2 regions of the Streptomyces sp. MMS24-W38 genome follow, and region 2 is predicted to be linked to the other one. Evidence: riboswitches for the same ligand, from Rfam matches in the RefSeq annotation. Region 2 holds a riboswitch; the other holds the start of a gene.
The links. A riboswitch is a leader RNA that binds a small molecule or an ion and turns the genes downstream of it on or off. The one in region 2 is predicted to bind S-adenosylmethionine.
Positions count from the first base shown of each region.

Region 1: it holds a riboswitch for S-adenosylmethionine, as region 2 does, so the genes downstream of both, AC6F7H_RS21555 (aminotransferase class V-fold PLP-dependent enzyme) here and thrC (threonine synthase) in region 2, are expected to answer to the same signal.

Region 1 covers NZ_JCBCPP010000001.1:4,962,307-4,971,366, forward strand. The annotation lists gene qcrB (cytochrome bc1 complex cytochrome b subunit) at 1-609, shown strand, start outside; gene trpD (anthranilate phosphoribosyltransferase) at 759-1,823, shown strand; SAM riboswitch class IV at 1,959-2,075, shown strand; gene AC6F7H_RS21555 (aminotransferase class V-fold PLP-dependent enzyme) at 2,277-3,761, shown strand; partial or broken gene AC6F7H_RS21560 (glycerate kinase) at 3,716-3,886, opposite strand; partial or broken gene AC6F7H_RS21565 (SLC13 family permease) at 3,859-4,328, opposite strand; gene AC6F7H_RS21570 (Lrp/AsnC family transcriptional regulator) at 4,428-4,709, opposite strand; gene AC6F7H_RS21575 (rhomboid family intramembrane serine protease) at 4,706-5,440, opposite strand; gene AC6F7H_RS21580 (hypothetical protein) at 5,598-5,837, shown strand; gene AC6F7H_RS21585 (NYN domain-containing protein) at 5,903-7,252, shown strand; gene AC6F7H_RS21590 (C40 family peptidase) at 7,618-8,703, shown strand; gene AC6F7H_RS21595 (C40 family peptidase) at 8,924-9,060, shown strand, end outside.
Region 2 covers NZ_JCBCPP010000001.1:3,568,987-3,578,046, reverse strand. The annotation lists gene groL (chaperonin GroEL) at 1-737, opposite strand, end outside; gene AC6F7H_RS15240 (cold-shock protein) at 1,110-1,313, opposite strand; gene AC6F7H_RS15235 (ubiquitin-like small modifier protein 1) at 1,744-2,019, opposite strand; gene thrC (threonine synthase) at 2,196-3,500, opposite strand; SAM riboswitch class I at 3,519-3,713, opposite strand; gene AC6F7H_RS15225 (glucosyl-3-phosphoglycerate synthase) at 3,913-4,896, shown strand; gene AC6F7H_RS15220 (alpha,alpha-trehalose-phosphate synthase (UDP-forming)) at 5,004-6,410, shown strand; gene otsB (trehalose-phosphatase) at 6,484-7,389, shown strand; gene AC6F7H_RS15210 (DUF3263 domain-containing protein) at 7,671-7,904, opposite strand; gene AC6F7H_RS15205 (extracellular solute-binding protein) at 7,965-9,060, opposite strand, start outside.

The sequences.
Region 1 (9,060 bases), 1.4 Mb from region 2:
GCGCTGTTCGGCGTCTTCCTCGCGATGATCGCGCTCTACCCGTTCATCGAGTCCTGGATCACCGGGGACAAGCGCGAGCACCACATCCTGGACCGGCCGCGCAACGCCCCGACCCGCACGGCCTTCGGTGTCGCCTGGGTCACCGCGTACATGATCATGTTGATCGGTGGTGGCAACGACATCGTCGCCACGCACTTCAACCTCTCGATCAACGCGGTCACCTGGTTCGTCCGCATCGGGTTCTTCCTGGGACCGGTCGTCGCGTTCATCGTCACCAGGCGGATCTGCCTCGGCCTGCAGCGCCGGGACAAGGACAAGGTGCTGCACGGCCGCGAGTCGGGCATCATCAAGCGCCTGCCGCACGGTGAGTTCATCGAGGTCCACGAGCCGCTCAGCCAGGAACAGCTGCACACCCTCACGGCGCACCACCAGTACGAGCCGGTCGAGATCGGCCCGCTGGTCGACGAGAACGGCGTCGAACGCAAGGTGAAGCCGGCCGAGAGGCTGCGCGCCAAGCTCAGCAAGGAGTACTACGGCGAGGGGTCCCAGATCCCGAAGCCGACCGTCGAGGAGTACAGGGAGATCACGAGCGGCCACGGCCACCACTGATCACCTGAACCTCGTACGACATCCAAGTCGCCACACGACGGCGAAGGGCCCCCGTCCGCAGACCGGACGGGGGCCCTTCGCCGTGCTCCGGGCTGGATAAGGTGGGGGGTGAAACCCCTTTACACCTGTCTATGACCCAGGAGCGGCAGATGAGCGCTGTGACCCCCGCAGGAGGCAATACCGCGGCGGACCGCTCCTGGCCCGTCCTGCTGAACGGACTGCTGGACGGACACGACCTGTCCGCCGACGACACCGCCTGGGCGATGGACCTGATCATGCGCGGTGAGGCCACCGACGCGCAGATCGCCGGGTTCGCCGTGTCCCTGCGGGCCAAGGGCGAGACGGTCGACGAGATCGTCGGCTGCGTCCGGGCGATGTACGACCACGCCATCGCGATCGAGGTGCCGGGGGAGACCGTCGACATCGTCGGCACCGGTGGCGACGGCGCCAAGACGGTGAACATCTCCACGATGTCCTCGATCGTCGTCGCGGGCACCGGGGCGAAGGTCGTCAAGCACGGGAGCCGGGCCGCCTCCTCCGCGTCCGGTGCCTCCGACGTCCTGGAGAAGCTCGGCGTCAACCTGGAGCTGACCCCGCAGCGAGTCGCCGAGGTCGCCGAGCAGGCCGGGATCACCTTCTGCTTCGCGGTGAAGTTCCACCCGGCGCTGCGCCATGTGGCCGCCGCGCGAGGACAGCTGGGCATCCGTACGGTGTTCAACTTCCTGGGCCCGCTGGCCAACCCGGCCCGGGTCCGGGCCCAGGCCGTCGGGGTCGCCGACCCGAGGATGGCGCCGATCATGGCCGGTGTGTTCGCCGACCGCGGCCACTCCTCGCTGGTGTTCCGCGGTGACGACGGCCTCGACGAGCTGACGACCACCGGCACCTCGCGGGTGTGGGTGGTCCGGGACGGCAAGGTGACCGAGGAGCACTTCGACCCGCGGGACGTCGGCATCGAGCCCGTGCCGCTGGAGGCGCTGCGCGGCGCCGACGCCTCGTACAACGCCGAGGTCGCCAGGCGGCTGCTGGACGGCGAGCGGGGCCCGGTGCGGGACGCGGTGCTGCTGAACTCGGCGGCGGCGCTGGTGGCGCTGAAGCCGGGCGCCGGGGCCCTGGCGGAGCAGATCCGGGCGGGGATGGCCGAGGCCGCCGAGTCCATCGACTCGGGAGCCGCCAAGCGAGTCCTGGAGCACTGGGTGGCGGTCAGCAACGCGTGAACCGCCGCCGCGGCGGGCCGGCCCCCGTTCGGCCGCCGCCCGGCCGCATCCGACGCGACAGGGCGCGGTCCGGAACCGTCCAGGATCCGGACCGCGCCTCGCGCGTCGCGGACCGTGTGGCAGGATCTGGGACCAGGTCACGAGTGACAGCCATCAGGCCCCGGCCGGCTGTCCGGCAACCCTCCGTCCGTGGCGGGGTGCCCCGGGTGAGGACCAGGCCGCGAGCAGCAGGGCTCGCGGCAAGCGCGGACCCCTCGCACTCGATCGAGTGGACACACCAGGGGTCCTGGTCGTTCGAGGGAGCCTCCCAGTGAAACAGCGAATGCGCTAGGGCGTTTCTGACGGCCCGGAAGAGGCCGCAGAGCCCCGCCTCCGCACCCCTTTTCGCCTCTCCCACGCTCGAGCCGTGTGCGCTCGCGTGGTGATTCCGCCTGCCTCCACGGGAGTTCACCCATGTCCGTCTCCGCCGTCGCCACTGTCCCAGCCGTCTCTGCTGTCTCCGCTGTCACCCCCGCCCCCGCCCCCGCCGTCGCCGGCGACCGGTTCGGCGGTGCGCTGCTGCCGGTCCTGGGGCGCGACGTCGCCGTCCCGCTCGTCACCGGCGGCGAGATCGGCCACGCCGCGCTCGACTACGCCGCCAGCGCCCCCGCACTCCAGCGTGTGTGGGACGACGTGGCCGCGTACGCGCCGTACTACGGCAGCGTCCACCGGGGCGCGGGACATCTCTCCCGGCTCTCCACCGACCTCTTCGAGAACGCCCGCCGGACCGTCGCCGAGTTCCTCGACTGCCGCATCGAGGACAGCCCGGGCGAAGCCCGGTCCGGCAAGGGCGGTGGTGGGCGGCGGGAGGGCGATCAGGTCGTCTTCACCCGGTCCACCACCGACTCGCTCAACCTGCTCGCCGCCGCCCTCCCGGACGACTGCCGGGTCTTCGTCTTCGAGACCGAGCACCACGCCTCGCTGCTGCCCTGGCGCGGCGGTTCCCGCGTCACCCTCCTCGACGCCCCGGACAGTCCGGAGCAGGCCGTGCGGTCCCTGGAGCACGCCCTCGCCGACCGTGAGCCGCACGGCCCGGCCCTGGTCTGCGTCACCGGTGCCTCCAACGTCACCGGCGAGCTGTGGCCCGTACGGGAGCTGGCCGCCGCCGCCCACGCGCACGGCGCCCGGATCGTCCTGGACGCCGCCCAGCTCGCCCCGCACCGCGCGGTGAGCGTGCGTGACCTGGACGTCGACTGGGTGGCCTTCTCCGGGCACAAGCTGTACGCGCCGTTCGGCTCCGGTGTCCTGGCCGGCCGGGCCGACTGGCTGCGCCAGGCCGAGCCCTACCTCGCGGGCGGCGGCGCCAGCCGCACCGTCACCCGGCGCGAGGACGGTTCGCTGGACGTCCGGTGGCACGACGGCGCGGCCCGGCACGAGGCGGGCTCGCCCAACGTCATCGGAGCCCACGCCATCGCCTCGGCCTGCGAGGCGCTCCGTGAGGCCGGTTTCGACGCGCTGGCCGCCCGCGAGGAGCGGCTGATCCGCACGGTACGGGACGGGCTCGCGGACGTGCCCGAGGTGCGGTTCCTGTCCCTGTTCGGGGACGACGCGCCGCGCGTCGGCGTGCTCTCCTTCGTCGTCGACGGCTGGAACAGCTCCCACTTCGCCGCGGCCCTGTCCGCCGAGTACGGCATCGGCGTCCGGGACGGGCTGTTCTGCGCCCACCCGCTGCTGCGCGCCCTGCTCGGCGGTGACCCGCGGACCCCGGGCGAGTGCGGTGCCCCCGAGGCGGCGTCCGGCGAGAGGCCCCTCGACGCGATCCGCGTCAGCTTCGGCGCGGGCACACCGGACGAACACGTGGAGCGCTTCGTCCGCGCCGTCAGGGAGCTCGTGCGGGACGGCGCCCGGTGGAGCTACCGCACGGTCGACGGCCGCTGCGTACCGGACACGTCCGCCTGAGCCGGGCCGCCCGGGGCGGCGGCGGGCCGGAGCCCGGCGGAGGCGGGACCGGGCAGCCGGGTGCCCAGGACGATCATGCGCAGGGCGCGTTCCGTGGCGCCGGTGAGGAGTTCGGCGCCGCGACCGGGCTCACCCCGACGCCCACGGAGGCCGCGACCACCAGTGGCACCAGGACCGAGGAACGGGCGGAAGGGGACTGCAGGACCAGATGGGCCGCCGTACCGGCCACGACGACCACGGCCAGGAACAGCATCGGGGTCAGGGCCGTGGGAAGCCCGCCGACCAGCCACTTCGCCGACCCCGACTCGGAGAGCGCGACGCCCGTCGCCGTCGTCGCCGCAATGAGCAGCAGCAGCGGCCAGGGCACCGTCTTCAGCGCGTCCTTCAGCCGTACGGTGCCCAGGGCGGGCAGGCTGGCGAGGCGGCGACGACCGAGCCGATCAACGCGACCACGGCGGACGGCACCCGGTGCAGTGGTTCGCTGCACCACAGGGCCACCACCGCGCCGAGCAGCAGGGCGCAGCGCTTCTCGGCCTGCGTCCAGGGGCCGGTGACCGGGCGGTCGCTGCGTCAGCGTCGTCACTCGCAGGGCTGTCGGTCACCGAGAGCCGGTCCACGACCTCGTCGCTCGGCGTCGGCCCGGGCCGCCCGGCCGTGCCGGCCGCCTCAGCTGTCCAGGCCGATCGCGAACGCGGCCTCCAGGTCGTGCTGCGAGTACGTGCGGAACGCCACGTGCGTGTCGGTCCCCTCCACGCCCGGGATCTTGCTGATCCGGCCCGGGATGACCTCCGCCAGGTCCTCGTGCTGCCTGACCCGCACGATGGCGATCAGGTCGTAGGTACCGGTGACGGAGAAGACCTCGCTGACGCTGTCCAGCGCGGCGATCTGCTCCGCGATCTCGGGGATCCGGTCCACGCTGGTCTTGATGAGGACGATCGCGGTGATCACGGCTGGTTCTCTCCCTCGGGGGCCGGAGCTGGGGCGGCTCTCACTGTAGTCGCCCCTTGGAAACGCGCCCACGCGCAGCAGAAGCCCAGCCCGAAGCCCACCAGGTGCGCCAGATACGCCACCCCGGGCCCGTCGGAGGCGGGCATCGCCGCCAGACACTGCGACACCGCCCAGAACGGCAGCACGACCCACGCGGGGAAGCGCACCGGCAGGAAGAACAGGAACGGCAGCAGACTGGTCACCCGCGCCCGGGGGAACAGGAAGAGGAACGCGCCGAGGACCGCCGAGATCGCTCCCGAGGCCCCCACCACGGGCTGCCCGGAGCCCATGTGGACGGCGGCGTACCCGAGCAGGGCCAGGTAGCCGCAGCCGACGTAGAACAGGAGGAACTGCAGGCGGCCCATCCGTGCCTCGGCCATCGTCCCGAAGACATGGAGGAAGAGCATGTTGCCGAGCAGATGCACCCAGCCGCCGTGGACGAACAGCGCCGTGGCGGGGGTGAGGGCGGCGCCGGGGGAGCCCTCGAACAGTTCTGCGGGGATCACGCCCCAGCGGCGGAAGTAGCTCCGCTGCGCGGCCGGCAACTCCTCCCCGGACCCGTACGCCGGATCGAGCCCCGAGGCCGGCCCCATGAGGAAGACCGCGCAGCACAGGACGATGAGGGTGTGGGTCACCGGTGCCGACGGGCGCCTCAGCGCTCCGGCGGCCGACGTCCCCCAGTCACGGATCATGAACACAGAGCATGACGTAAGGGGATGCAACCGCACAGACCGCCTCGCCGCCGTGGACGGGCGGGCGGCGAGGACCCGCCAGGCCGTAGGGTTACGTGCCACACGCGCCGGGGTGCCCGGCACGTCACGGACACTGGAAGAAAGGCGAAGAGCCACGATGACGGTCCCCCAGCCGACTGCCTCGACACGGTGGCGCTGCACCCTCTGCGGCAACCTCACCCGGTTCGACGTGACCCGCTCCTCCAAGGTCGTCGAGTACGTCCACCTCGACCTGGCGGGGGAGCCGAAGGTCGAGGAGCGCGAGGTCCTCGGTGAGACGATCGAGTCGGTGCGGTGCCGCTGGTGCAACGCCGTGGACCAGGTGGAACTCGTCGACAGGCCGGGTGCCGGCTCCTGAGTGGAGCGGGCCCCGCTCAGAAGACCCCGTACGCGGGGTCACGCACAGGCATTGGGGTGTGACGGATGGTGGAGACCGCGGGCGGGAGGCCGCAGGACGGCGCCGCTGAGGTGCTCGACCGTCCGCTGCCCGACGGCGTGCGCCGCCGGGTCGTCCAGATCGTCTCCGACGGCTTCGGCGGACTGACGGTCACCGAGCTGCCCGCCCAGCTCAGGCAGTACGCCCGGTTCACCCCGAACCGCCGCGCCAAGTTCGCCGGCAACGCCATGGCCGCCGCGCTGGAGAGCGAACCGCTGTTCCGCCAGCGCATCGCGGAGCGGCTGAAAGAGGCCCAGCCGGAACTGTCCGGCGCCCTCGAGTCGGGCTCCCCGCCCCCGGCCGCCGATCCGCTGGACGTGGCGGCCGCGGCCTACGTCATGCGGCCGCCCGGCTGGGTGAAGCTGGTGACCGCCGCGGGCGAGGAGGCCCAGCGGGCCGACGCCGAGCGCGCCGACGAGGAGAACCGGGCCGAGGTGGAGCGGCTGCGCGCCGAACTCGCCCGCGCCCGCGAGCACGCCAGGTCCGAGACCGAGCGGCTGCGCGGCGACCTGGACTCGGCCAGGAAAGAAGCGGACTCCCTGCACCGCAAGCTGCGGTCCGCGCTCAGTGACGTCAAGCGCGGCGCGGCCGCGCTGCGCAAACTGCAGGGGGAGCTGGACGCCGTCCGCGCCGACGGGCAGACGCAGGTCTCCGCCGCCGAGAGCGAGAGCCGGCGGCTCAAGGCGCGCCTCGGCGAGTCTGAGGCCGCCCTGGAGGCCGCCCGCCGGGCCGCCCGGGAGGGCCGCAGCGTCGAGGACATGCGGGCACGGCTGCTCCTGGACACCGTGCTGGACGCCGCCCAGGGGCTCCGGCGCGAGCTCGCGCTGCCCCCCGTGTCCGTCCGGCCCGCCGAGACCGTGGACGCCGTCGAGCCGGGGCGCATGTCCCCCAAGGACATCGCGGCCCGCGCGCTGTCCGAGGACGACCCGGCCGTCCTCGACCAGCTGCTGGCGCTGCCGCAGGCGCATCTCGTCGTCGACGGCTACAACGTCACCAAGACCGGCTATCCCCAGATGCCGCTGGAGAAGCAGCGCCTGCGGGTGCTCGGCCAGCTCGCCCAGCTCGCCGCGCAGACCGGCGCCGAGGTGACCTGCGTCTTCGACGGGGCCGAACTGGCCGCTCCCGTGCTGCTGGCGCCGCCGCGCGGGGTGCGGGTGCTGTTCTCCAAGCCCGGTGTCACCGCCGACGAGCTGATCCGCCAGCTGGTCCGGGCCGAGCCGCCGGGGCGGCCGGTCATCGTCGTCTCCACCGACCGCGAGGTCGCCGACGGAGTCGCCCGCGCGGGTGCCCGCCCGGTCGCGTCGGCGGTCCTGCTGAAGCGCTTCTCCCGGGCGTAGGACGCAGAGCACAGGACGCAGAGCACAGGACGCAGGGCGCAGAACACGAAGCCCGGTAGCGGCGGCGGCGCGGTACGTACCATCCGGAACGTAAGCCCCAACCGCAACGTACCTGCCGATTGACCGAATTGGCGCGGTATTCACGCAACGTAGCGTCAAGCCGATATCACTGCACGTGAGTTGAGGGCAGAGAAACGCACTGTGACATAGATTTTGTGCCCGAGGATTTGAACTGATCACAAGAGAATCACTAGGGTCAGGCATCGAACCTCCGCTCGGGTGATCGTTCACATGGGGTGGCGACGACGGAGGTCCCGCCCGCCGGCGTGTCGGTAGGCGGCTGGAGGAAGAAGGAGCTCGCCTCCGTGGCGTCCCACCGTCGTCCCAAGCAGCCGAACCGGGCACGTGTCACTGTGCTCACCACCGCTGCCGCAGCTGCCGTCGTCCTGAGCTCGCAGGCCGCCAACGCGGCCCCCAGCGAGAAGCCGAGCAAGGACGAGGTGAAGGCCAAGGTCGACAAGCTCTACCAGCAGGCGGAGCAGGCCACCGAGAAGTACAACGGCGCCAAGGAGAAGCAGGAGAAGCTCCAGAAGGAGATCTCCACCATCCAGGACAACGTCGCCAAGGGCCAGCAGGAGCTCAACGAGCTGCGCGACGGCCTCGGTTCGATGGCCAGCGCCCAGTACCGCAGCGGCGGCCTGGACCCCTCGCTCCAGCTCTTCCTCTCCGCCGACCCGGACGACTACCTCGACAAGGCGGCCACCCTCGACCAGCTCAGCACCCAGCAGGTCGACGCGCTGAAGAAGATCCAGGAGAAGCAGCGCGAGCTCGCCCAGCAGCGCTCCGAGGCCTCCGGCAAGCTCGAGGACCTCGCCTCCACCCGCACCGAACTGGGCAAGAAGAAGAAGGAAGTCCAGGGCAAGCTGGGCGCCGCGCAGAAGCTGCTCAACAGCCTGACCGCGGAGGAGAAGGCGAAGCTCGCCGAGGAGGAGGCACGCGCCACCCGCGCCAGCGAGCGGGAGGTCCTCAAGGCTTCCGGTTCCGACGCCGGCACCGCCGCCGGAACCGGCACCTCCGCCCCGGTCTCGAGCGGCTCCGGCCGCGCCGGCGCCGCCTTCGCCGCCGCCCAGAGCAAGCTCGGCACCCCTTACGTCTACGGCGCCACCGGCCCGTCCTCCTTCGACTGCTCGGGCCTCACCTCCTGGGCGTACGCCCAGGCAGGCGTCGGTCTCCCGCGCACCTCCGAGGCGCAGACCGGCGCGGGCACCAGGATCTACTCGGCCAGCCAGCTCCAGGTCGGCGACCTGGTCTTCTTCTTCAACGACCTGCACCACGTCGGTCTTTACGCGGGCAACGGCCAGATCATCCACGCCCCGCGCAGCGGCACCGTCGTCCGCTACGAGTCGATGAACACCATCGGCGGCCCGTTCATGTTCGGCGTCCGCGTCTAGGAACGGTCGGACCCCCGTTAATCCTGTCGGCCGCGGCGGGGTCGCGTACCTCCGTTCGGGGGAATCGTGGCCCGCCGTCCGACCCCACGCCCCGCCTGTGACCTGCGGTCAGAGGCGGGGCGTCACCGTGTGTGGCCACCCGGGTCGTTGGTCGGCCGCCCGCCTCGGGGTTACTGTCTGCCGCGTTTCCCCGTCCGTCAGCGGAAGGAGCGCGGTCCCCGTGGGGTCCCATCGACGCCTTGCACCCTCCCCCGGTCTCGACCGGGGCACCACCGTCGCCTTAGGCCTCCTGTCCGCGGCGGCAGCCGCCCTGGGCGCCGTACCGGCGACGGCCGCCCCGCACGACGACCCGGCGGC
Region 2 (9,060 bases):
AGCAGCGGCTTGCCCGACTGCATGACCTTCTCCAGGAGCGGCAGCAGGTCCTTGACGTTGCCGATCTTGGAGTTGGCGATCAGGATGTACGGGTCGTCGAGCGACGCCTCCATACGCTCCATGTCGGTGGCGAAGTACGCCGAGATGTAGCCCTTGTCGAAGCGCATACCCTCGGTGAGCTCCAGCTCCAGACCGAAGGTCTGGGACTCCTCGACGGTGATGACGCCTTCCTTGCCGACCTTGTCCATCGCCTCGGCGATGAGCTCGCCGATCTGGGTGTCGGCGGCGGAGATGGAGGCCGTGGAGGCGATCTGCTCCTTGGTCTCGACGTCCTTCGCCTGCTCCAGCAGGGCACCGGAGACGGCCTCGACGGCCTTCTCGATACCGCGCTTGAGGGCCATCGGGTTGGCGCCGGCGGCTACGTTGCGCAGGCCCTCCTTGACCAGGGCCTGGGCGAGGACGGTCGCGGTGGTCGTACCGTCACCGGCGACGTCGTCCGTCTTCTTGGCGACTTCCTTGACCAGCTCGGCGCCGATCTTCTCGTACGGGTCCTCGAGCTCGATCTCCTTGGCGATGGACACACCATCGTTGGTGATCGTGGGGGCGCCCCACTTCTTCTCGAGGACGACGTTGCGGCCCTTGGGGCCGAGCGTCACCTTGACGGCGTCCGCGAGCTGGTTCATGCCGCGCTCGAGGCCGCGCCGCGCCTCCTCGTCGAACGCGATGATCTTGGCCATGTGAAGTGGTCCCTCCAGGACTGGGGGTGATTACTTCGGACCGCGCCCGCGCCCGCGACGGACGGCTCACAGAACCGGTGGTTCCTTGCCCCACCGGCCTGCGGGCCTCACCGACCCGGTCCTTACGTTGTCACTCTCACCTTCAGAGTGCTAACGCCAATGATTAGCACTCGACCCATGCGAGTGCAAGCGCCCCCGGGGGGATCGCCGGGGGAGTCAGCCGCACGCGAACAGCGTGGGCGGCGCGGAGCAGGCCGCGCGCGAACACCCCCGGGCACCGGTCACCACCCGGGCCCCGGCACGGCGAAGGGTCCGCACCCCGGGGGGTGCGGACCCTTCGCCAGCAGGAAATTCTTGCGGTGGGTAGCGCGTTCAGGCGCTGAGACGAACCATGTCGGCCTGCGGGCCCTTCTGACCCTGCGAGATCTCGAACTCGACCCGCTGGCCTTCTTCGAGGGTGCGGTAGCCGTCCATCTGGATCGCGCTGTAGTGGACGAAAACATCCGCACCACCGTCGACCGCGATGAAGCCGTACCCCTTCTCCGCGTTGAACCACTTGACGGTGCCCTGAGCCATGCCTAACTCCCCTATTACTGGCCCTTGCACAGATCCACACTTCGCGGATCCGGGTCAGACCTCACCCCCCGACGATCGGGGGCGTGCGCCGGAACGCGTCGACCGCGGCCGAATGTATCCGTCCAACTGCCCTCTGCAACAGGTCAATCAGACGAGAAATCCGGACGGCACCGGTCCGGAATATGACGGGAATTCACCTGATTTCAGGGCAAGTCGGGTCGGACAAAGCCCGCAAATGCCGCAGAAGTGGCCCAGACTTTGGCTGTATCCAGTCGGGCGTGCGGCAGGAATTGACGGTTCCAGAACGGGGAGTCGGGACCGCGTTCCCCAACCTTACCGCGCTCAACCCCATGGAATTGCCCCCTCCGCTTCCCTCACGGAGGGGGCAACACGGTAAACATTCGGTAATCTCGATTACCGAGGGTAATGATCAGCCGCCGGCGACGGCCGGGATGATCGACACGCCGGCACCGTCCGGGGTCACCGTCTCCAGGCCCTGCTCGAAGCGGACGTCGTCGTCGTTGACGTAGACGTTGACGAAGCGGCGCAGCTTGCCCTGGTCGTCCAGGACCCGGGCGGAGATCCCGGTGTGGTTCTTCTCCAGGTCGGCGATGACGTCGCCGAGGGTCGCCCCCTCGGCGTTCACCTCGGCCTTGCCGCCGGTGTAGGTGCGCAGGATGGTCGGGATGCGAACGGTCACGCTCATGTGACTTGACCTCCAGTGACGATGAAAATGCTTTGCGTGTCGGCCGCCGGGCCGGCGGTGTCGGCCTGTGGAGCCGGTGCGAGACCTCGAACTGGGTACGTCCCGGGGGCCGTCGGCCGTGAAGCAGTACGCCCGGCGGGTGACCGCCGGCCTCCTCGGGACTGGCGAGAAGGAGGTCAGGCGAGGCCGGCCTCTCGGAACGACTCGAGGTTGGGACGGATGGTCGCGGTGAGGCCGGTGTCGGCCACCGCGTCCAGCGTCTTGAGACCGTCGCCGGTGTTGAGTACGACGGTGGTCAGGGACGGGTCCAGGACGCCGTTCTCGATCAGCTTCTTCGTGACGCCGACGGTCACACCGCCCGCGGTCTCGGCGAAGATGCCCTCGGTCCGGGCGAGCAGCCGGATGGCCTCCACGACCTGCTCGTCCGTCACGTCCTCCACCGCGCCGCCGGTGCGGCGCGCGATGTCCAGGACGTACGGGCCGTCGGCCGGGTTGCCGATGGCGAGCGACTTGGCGATGGTCTTCGGCTTCTGCGGCCGGACGACGTCGTGGCCCGCCTTGTACGCGGTCGACACCGGCGAGCAGCCCTCGGCCTGCGCGCCGAAGATCTTGTACGGCTTGTCCTCGACGAGGCCGAGCCGGATCAGCTCCTGCAGCCCCTTGTCGATCTTCGTGAGCTGCGAGCCGGAGGCTATGGGGACGACGATCTGGTCGGGCAGCCGCCAGCCGAGCTGCTCGCAGATCTCGTACGCGAGGGTCTTGGAGCCCTCGGCGTAGTACGGCCGCAGGTTGACGTTGACGAAGCCCCAGCCCTCGCCGGCCGGGTCGCCGATCAGCTCGGAGCAGAAGCGGTTCACGTCGTCGTAGTTGCCCTCGATGCCGACGAGTTCACCGCCGTAGACGGCGGCCATGACGACCTTGCCCTGCTCCAGGTCGTGCGGGATGAACACGCAGGAGCGCAGGCCGGCGCGGGCGGCGGCGGCGCCGACGGCACCGGCGAGGTTGCCCGTGGAGGAGCAGGACAGGGTGGTGAAGCCGAAGGCGCGGGCGGCCTCCAGGGCCTGGGCGACGACCCGGTCCTTGAAGGAGTGGGTCGGGTTGCCGGAGTCGTCCTTCACGAACAGGCCGCCGGTGACACCGAGTTCGCGGGCCAGGTTGTCGGCCTGGACGAGCTGGGTCCAGCCGGGGTTGATGTTCGGCCTGGTCGCCACGTCGGCGGGGACGGGCAGCAGGGGCGCGTAGCGCCAGATGTTCGCGGGGCCCGCCTCGATGCGCCGGCGGAGTTCCTCGGTGTCGTAGGCCGAGAAGTCGTAGGCGATCTCCAGCGGGCCGAAACACTCCTCGCACGCGAAGACGGGGCCGAGGGGGACGCGGTGGCCGCATTCGCGGCAGGACAGCGCGGCGGCGGGACCGAGATCGACGGAGGGCTCGGCGGATCCAGCGGCGGATACGGTGGTGCTTGCGACAGTCTGCGCAGCCATGTGAGGCGAGGCCCTTTCTCCTCATCTTCCTCACGACGTGTTTCGCCGTGAGACGGATTTGGCACCTTCCCTAGCCGGGAGCCTCGCGTGGACGATCAGCGATCAGCGTTCGGTGTTCCGCTGTGATCGTCGATCGACGGTGATCCACGAGAGCCGGCTGGAGGGTTGCCGGGGCTTCATCGGGCCGTGTCCCTCTGCCCCTCTGGATGAGCTGTATTCGGTTGTGTGTCATGCGGTGGTGCGATCGTGCACCGCGGACGCGAGGAGGGCCGTGACCCCCGGTGTGCAAGGGGCGTCCGCGTTGTTCAAGACTGTAACCGACGGCCAGGACGACGGAGAGGGCGCGTCCGAACCGCGAGATGGATCAACAGGTGTCAGGTGTATGGATCACAGAGGTGAGGAGCCGCAGACCGTGCTGGAAGAAGTCGAGCGCTGGCTGGCCGACCGCTCCTGGTCCGTGGCCGACCGCCCGCTGCACCGCGTCCTGGCCGCGAAGCGCGCCACGGGCCGGACGGTGAGCGTGGTACTGCCCGCGCTCAACGAGGAGGCGACGGTCGGTGACATCGTCGGGGTCGTCCGGCACGAGCTGATGCTCCGGGCCCCGCTGGTCGACGAGATCGTGGTCGTGGACTCCGGCTCGACCGACCGCACGTCCGAGGTGGCCGCGGCGGCGGGCGCGACGGTGGTGCACCGGGACACGATCCTGCCCCGCCTCCCCGCCGTGCCCGGCAAGGGCGAGGTGCTGTGGCGCTCCCTGCTCGTCACCCGGGGGGACATCGTCTGCTTCGTCGACGCGGACCTCAGGGAGTTCTCCGCCGACTTCGTCTCCGGCATCGTCGGCCCGCTGCTCACCGAGCCGGACGTCCACCTGGTGAAGGCGATGTACGACCGCCCCTTCACGCCGTCCGACGGGAGTGCCCCCGACACCGCAGCCACCGCCGCCACGGCCGGTCAGGGCGGCAGGGTCACGGAGCTGATGGCGCGCCCGCTGCTCAACATGCACTGGCCGCAGCTGGCAGGCTTCGTCCAGCCGCTCGGCGGCGAGTACGCGGCCCGGCGCTCGCTCCTGGAACAGCTGCCCTTCCCCGTCGGCTACGGCGTGGAACTGGGCATGCTGGTCGACGCCCTGCACCTGGTGGGGCTGGACGCCCTCGCCCAGGTCGACGTCGGCGTCCGCCTCCACCGCCACCAGGACGGCCGGGCCCTCGGCCGCATGGCCGCCGCGATCTACCGCACCGCCCAGCTCCGCCTGGCCCGCGGCCACCTGATCCGCCCCGCGCTCACCCAGTTCGAACGGATCGGGGGCACCTTCGAGCCCCGCACCTACTCGGTGGACACCGAGGAACGCCCCCCGATGGCGGAGATGGCCGAGTACCGGTCCCGCCGGGTGGCCTGAGCACGACGGGCACGCCCCGGCCGGAACGCCGGAACGAGTGACAACCGAGCCGTATACGGCTGATCCGTTACGTTTGAGCGTTTCGGAGGCGGGCTAGGTTGAGGCGTATGGCTTCCATGCAGGGTGCTCGGGTGCTGGTCGCGTCGAATCGCGGCCCCGTTTCGTACGCGGTGGAGGAGGACGGTTCACTGCGGGCCAGTCGCGGTGGCGGCGGGCTGGTGTCCGGGCTGTCGGCGATCGGGCCGGACGCGGGGTCGCTGTGGGTGTGTTCGGCGCTGTCCGACGGCGACCGTGAGGCCGTGCGGCGCGGGGTCGGCGAGGACGGCGTGCGGATGCTGGACATCCCGGCGGACGTGCACGCCGACGCGTACAACGGCATCGCCAACTCGGTGCTGTGGTTCGTGCACCACATGCTGTACCAGACGCCGGTGGAGCCCGTCTTCGACGCGGAGTTCCGGCGGCAGTGGGCCTCCTACGAGGCCTACAACCGGGCCTTCGCCGAGGCGCTGGCCGAGGAGGCGGCGCAGGGGGCCGCAGTGGTGGTGCAGGACTACCACCTGACGCTGGTCCCGGGGCTGCTCCGGGAGCTCCGCCCCGACCTGCACATCGGCCACTTCTCGCACACGCCGTGGGCGCCGCCGGAGTACTTCGGGATGCTGCCCGACGACATCGCCGTGCAGGTGCTGCGCGGCATGCTGGGCGCGGACCGGCTCGGCTTCCTCACCCACCGCTGGGCGGACGCGTTCACCGCGTGCTGCGAGCGGTTCGCGGGCGGGCTCGGCGACACCCGGATCGGCGTGCACGGGCTGGGTGCCGACGCGGACTTCCTGCGCGGGCGCGCGCGGGAGGCGGATGTCGAGGAGCGGCTCGGCGTGCTGCGCGAGGAGATCGGCACGGCTCCCGACGGCACCGCGCGGCGGACGGTCGTCCGGGTCGACCGGACCGAGCTGTCGAAGAACATCGTGCGCGGTCTGCTGGCGTACCGGCAGCTCCTCGAGGACCACCCCGAGTGGCGCGAACGGGTGGTGCACCTCGCCTTCGCCTACCCGTCCCGGCAGGACCTCGCCGTGTACCGCGACTACACCGCCGAGGTGCAGCGGGTCGCCGAGGAGATCAACGAGCGGTACGGGACACCCGGCTGGCGTCCGGTCGTGCTGCACGTCAGGGACGACTTCGCGCGCTCGCTGGCCGCGTACCGGCTGGCCGACGTGGCGCTGGTCAACCCCATCCGGGACGGTATGAACCTGGTCGCCAAGGAGATCCCGATCCTCGCCGAGGGGGGCTGTGCGCTGGTGCTGTCCCGGGAGGCGGGCGCGCACGAGGAGCTGGGCGAGGACGCGATCACCGTCAACCCGTACGACGTGGTCGACACGGCGCGCGCCCTGCACGAGGCCCTCACGATGGGCCCGGCGGAACGGACCGAAGGCGCCAAGCGCCTGACCGCGGCGGCGACCGCGCTGCCACCGGAACAGTGGTTCCTGGACCAGTTGAACGCCCTCCGCGAGGAGTCGTAGGCCCTGCGGGGACCGGCCCTGGACGGCCGGTCGGGGTGGCGTGCGGCGGGGTGGGCGTGGATAGGTTGGCGGTATGGGCAGTCACACGGATTCCACGGACCCGAATGCCACGCACTCGAACACCGTCGGCCCGGACGCCGCGGAGCCCCTGCCGACGCCCGCCACGCGGGCCGGGCGGGAGGGGCTCGACGCGTTGCTCGCGCGGCCGGGGAAGGCGTTGATCGGCCTCGACTTCGACGGCACGCTCTCGCCGATCGTGCCCGACCCGGAGCAGGCCCGCGCCCACCCGGAGGCGGTGCCCGCGCTCACCGCGCTCGCCCCGGAGGTGGCCTCCGTGGCGGTGATCACGGGCCGGCCGCCCGAGGTCGCGGTGCGCAACGGCGGCTTCGCGGGCGCCCCCGGTCTGGAGCGCCTGGTCGTCCTCGGCCACTACGGCGCCGAACGCTGGGACGCCGCCACCGGCGACATCACCGCGCCTCCCCCGCACCCCGGCGTCGCCTGCGTCCGCGCGGAACTGCCGGGGCTGCTCGACCGGGTCGGCGCCGACGAAGGCGTGTGGACCGAGGAGAAGGGCCGCGCGGTGGCCGTCCACACCCGCAGGGCCGCCGACCCCCAGGCCGCGTTCGAGGCGCTGCGCGGGCCGCTGTCCGAGCTGGCGGCCCGGCACGGCCTGGTCGTGGAGCCCGGCCGCATGGTCCTGGAGCTGCGTCCGCCGGGGACGGACAAGGGCGTGGCCCTGCTGGAGTACGCCCGCGAGATCGGCGCCGGGTCCGTCCTCTACGCGGGGGACGACCTGGGTGACCTTCCCGCCTACGCCGCCGTCGAGGAGCTCCGCTCCGACGGCGTCCCCGGCCTGCTGGTCTGCAGCGGCAGCGACGAGGTCACCGAGCTGAGGGAACGCGCGGACCTGGTGGTCGACGGCCCCGCCGGAGTCGTGCGCCTGCTCCGGGCGCTGGCGTCGTCCCTGCGCGCCGCCTGACCCGCCCTGCTCCACGAGCCCTGCCCGGCGTCCGGCGCCCGGCGTCCGGCCCTGGGCGCGGGCCCGGCGTCTTGGCCCCGGGATCGTCCGAGTGCGGCTCCCGGCACCCGGGCCCGCCCGGCGGGCGCGCCTCCGCGTCCCGCGTCCCGGTGCCGCTCCGGTGTCCCCCGCGCACAAATGCGTCCGCCGCCGGCTGCTCGGGCTCCCGGACGCATCCGAGCACGGCTCCGGCACCCCGGCCCGCCCGCCGGGATCGGCTCCGGCGCTCCGGTCGGCCGCGTTCAGCGCTCCGTGCGGCGGGACTCGCGGATGCGTCTGAGCCGGTTCACCGTGACCGGGTCGTGGGCCAGGGCGCGGGGGTCGTCGAGCAGGGCGTTGAGGAGCTGGTAGTAGCGCACCGGGGGCAGGCCCAGCTCCTCGCGTATCGCCCGTTCCTTCACGCCGGGGCCGAGGAAGCCGCGGCGCTCCAGCGCGATGATGTCCTGCTCGCGCCGGGCCAGCCGTTCCTCATCCATGCCCCGACGGTAGCCCCTGCCACTGACATCCGGTCACCGGCAAGGGCTGCGGGGAGAGTCCTAGCGCGAGCTCTCCGCGCGCGTCGCGGTCGCCTGGAGGCCGCCCAGCACGCCCTTGGGGCTGCCGCCCGGGGCGACCGCCTTGCCGATCTGCTCCTTGATGGCCACGTTGACCGCGGCCCAGGAGGTGTTGCCGACCGGGTAGAGCTCCGAGGTGGCCAGCTCGTCGAGGAAGGGCTTGAGGTCCTTGTCCCGCTCGGACCCGTCCATCGCCCGGGACGCGGAGCTGGTGACCGGCAGCAGGCTGTAGTCGCGGGAGAAGTCGAGCACGTTCTCCTCGCTGTAGACGAAGTCGAGGAACTCGCCGATCTCGTCACCGTGGCCGTTCTTGTTGAAGGCCATCATCCAGTCGGCGACCCCGAGCGTGGCCCGGCTCTCGCCGTCGATCCCCGGCGTCGGCACGGTGCCGAACTCCACGCCCTTCTTCTCGGCCGTCTCGATCAGCGAGGGATGGCCGTTCAGCATGCCGACGTCGCCGTCGGCGAAGGCGGCGAACGCTTCGGCGCGGTCGAGCTTGCCGGGCGCCACCGGGCCGGTCAGGCCCTTGCCGACCAGCTCGTCCTTCAGCCAGGTGACGGTCGCGGTGTTCTCCGCGGAGTCGAAGCCGTAGGAGCCCAGGGAGTCGATGTAGCCGCCCTTGCCGCTGAGCAGCCACTGCATGGTCTCGGCCTGCGCCTCCTCCGGGCCGAGGGGGAGCGCGTAGGGGTACTTCACGCCCTCCGCCTTGAGCACCTCGGCGTTCGCGGCGAGCTCGTCCCAGGTCTTCGGCGGGGTGAGGCCGGCGTCCTCGAACAGGGTCTTGTTGTAGAACAGCACGCGCGTGGAGGAGGCGAACGGCATACCGTACTGCACGCCGTTGACCTGGCCCGCGTTGGCCAACTGCGAGACGAAGTCGGCCTGGACGGGGATGGAGAGCACGTCGTCGGCCTTGTAGAGCAGGCCCTCGGCGGCGTAGTCGGCGTAGGCGCCGATCTGGGCCATGTCCGGCGGGTCGCCCGCGTCGACCATCTTCTTGACCTCGCGGTCGACGTCGTTCCAGGAGTGGACGCTGACGTCGATCTTCACGCCCGGGTGCTCGGCCTCGTACTGCTTCGTC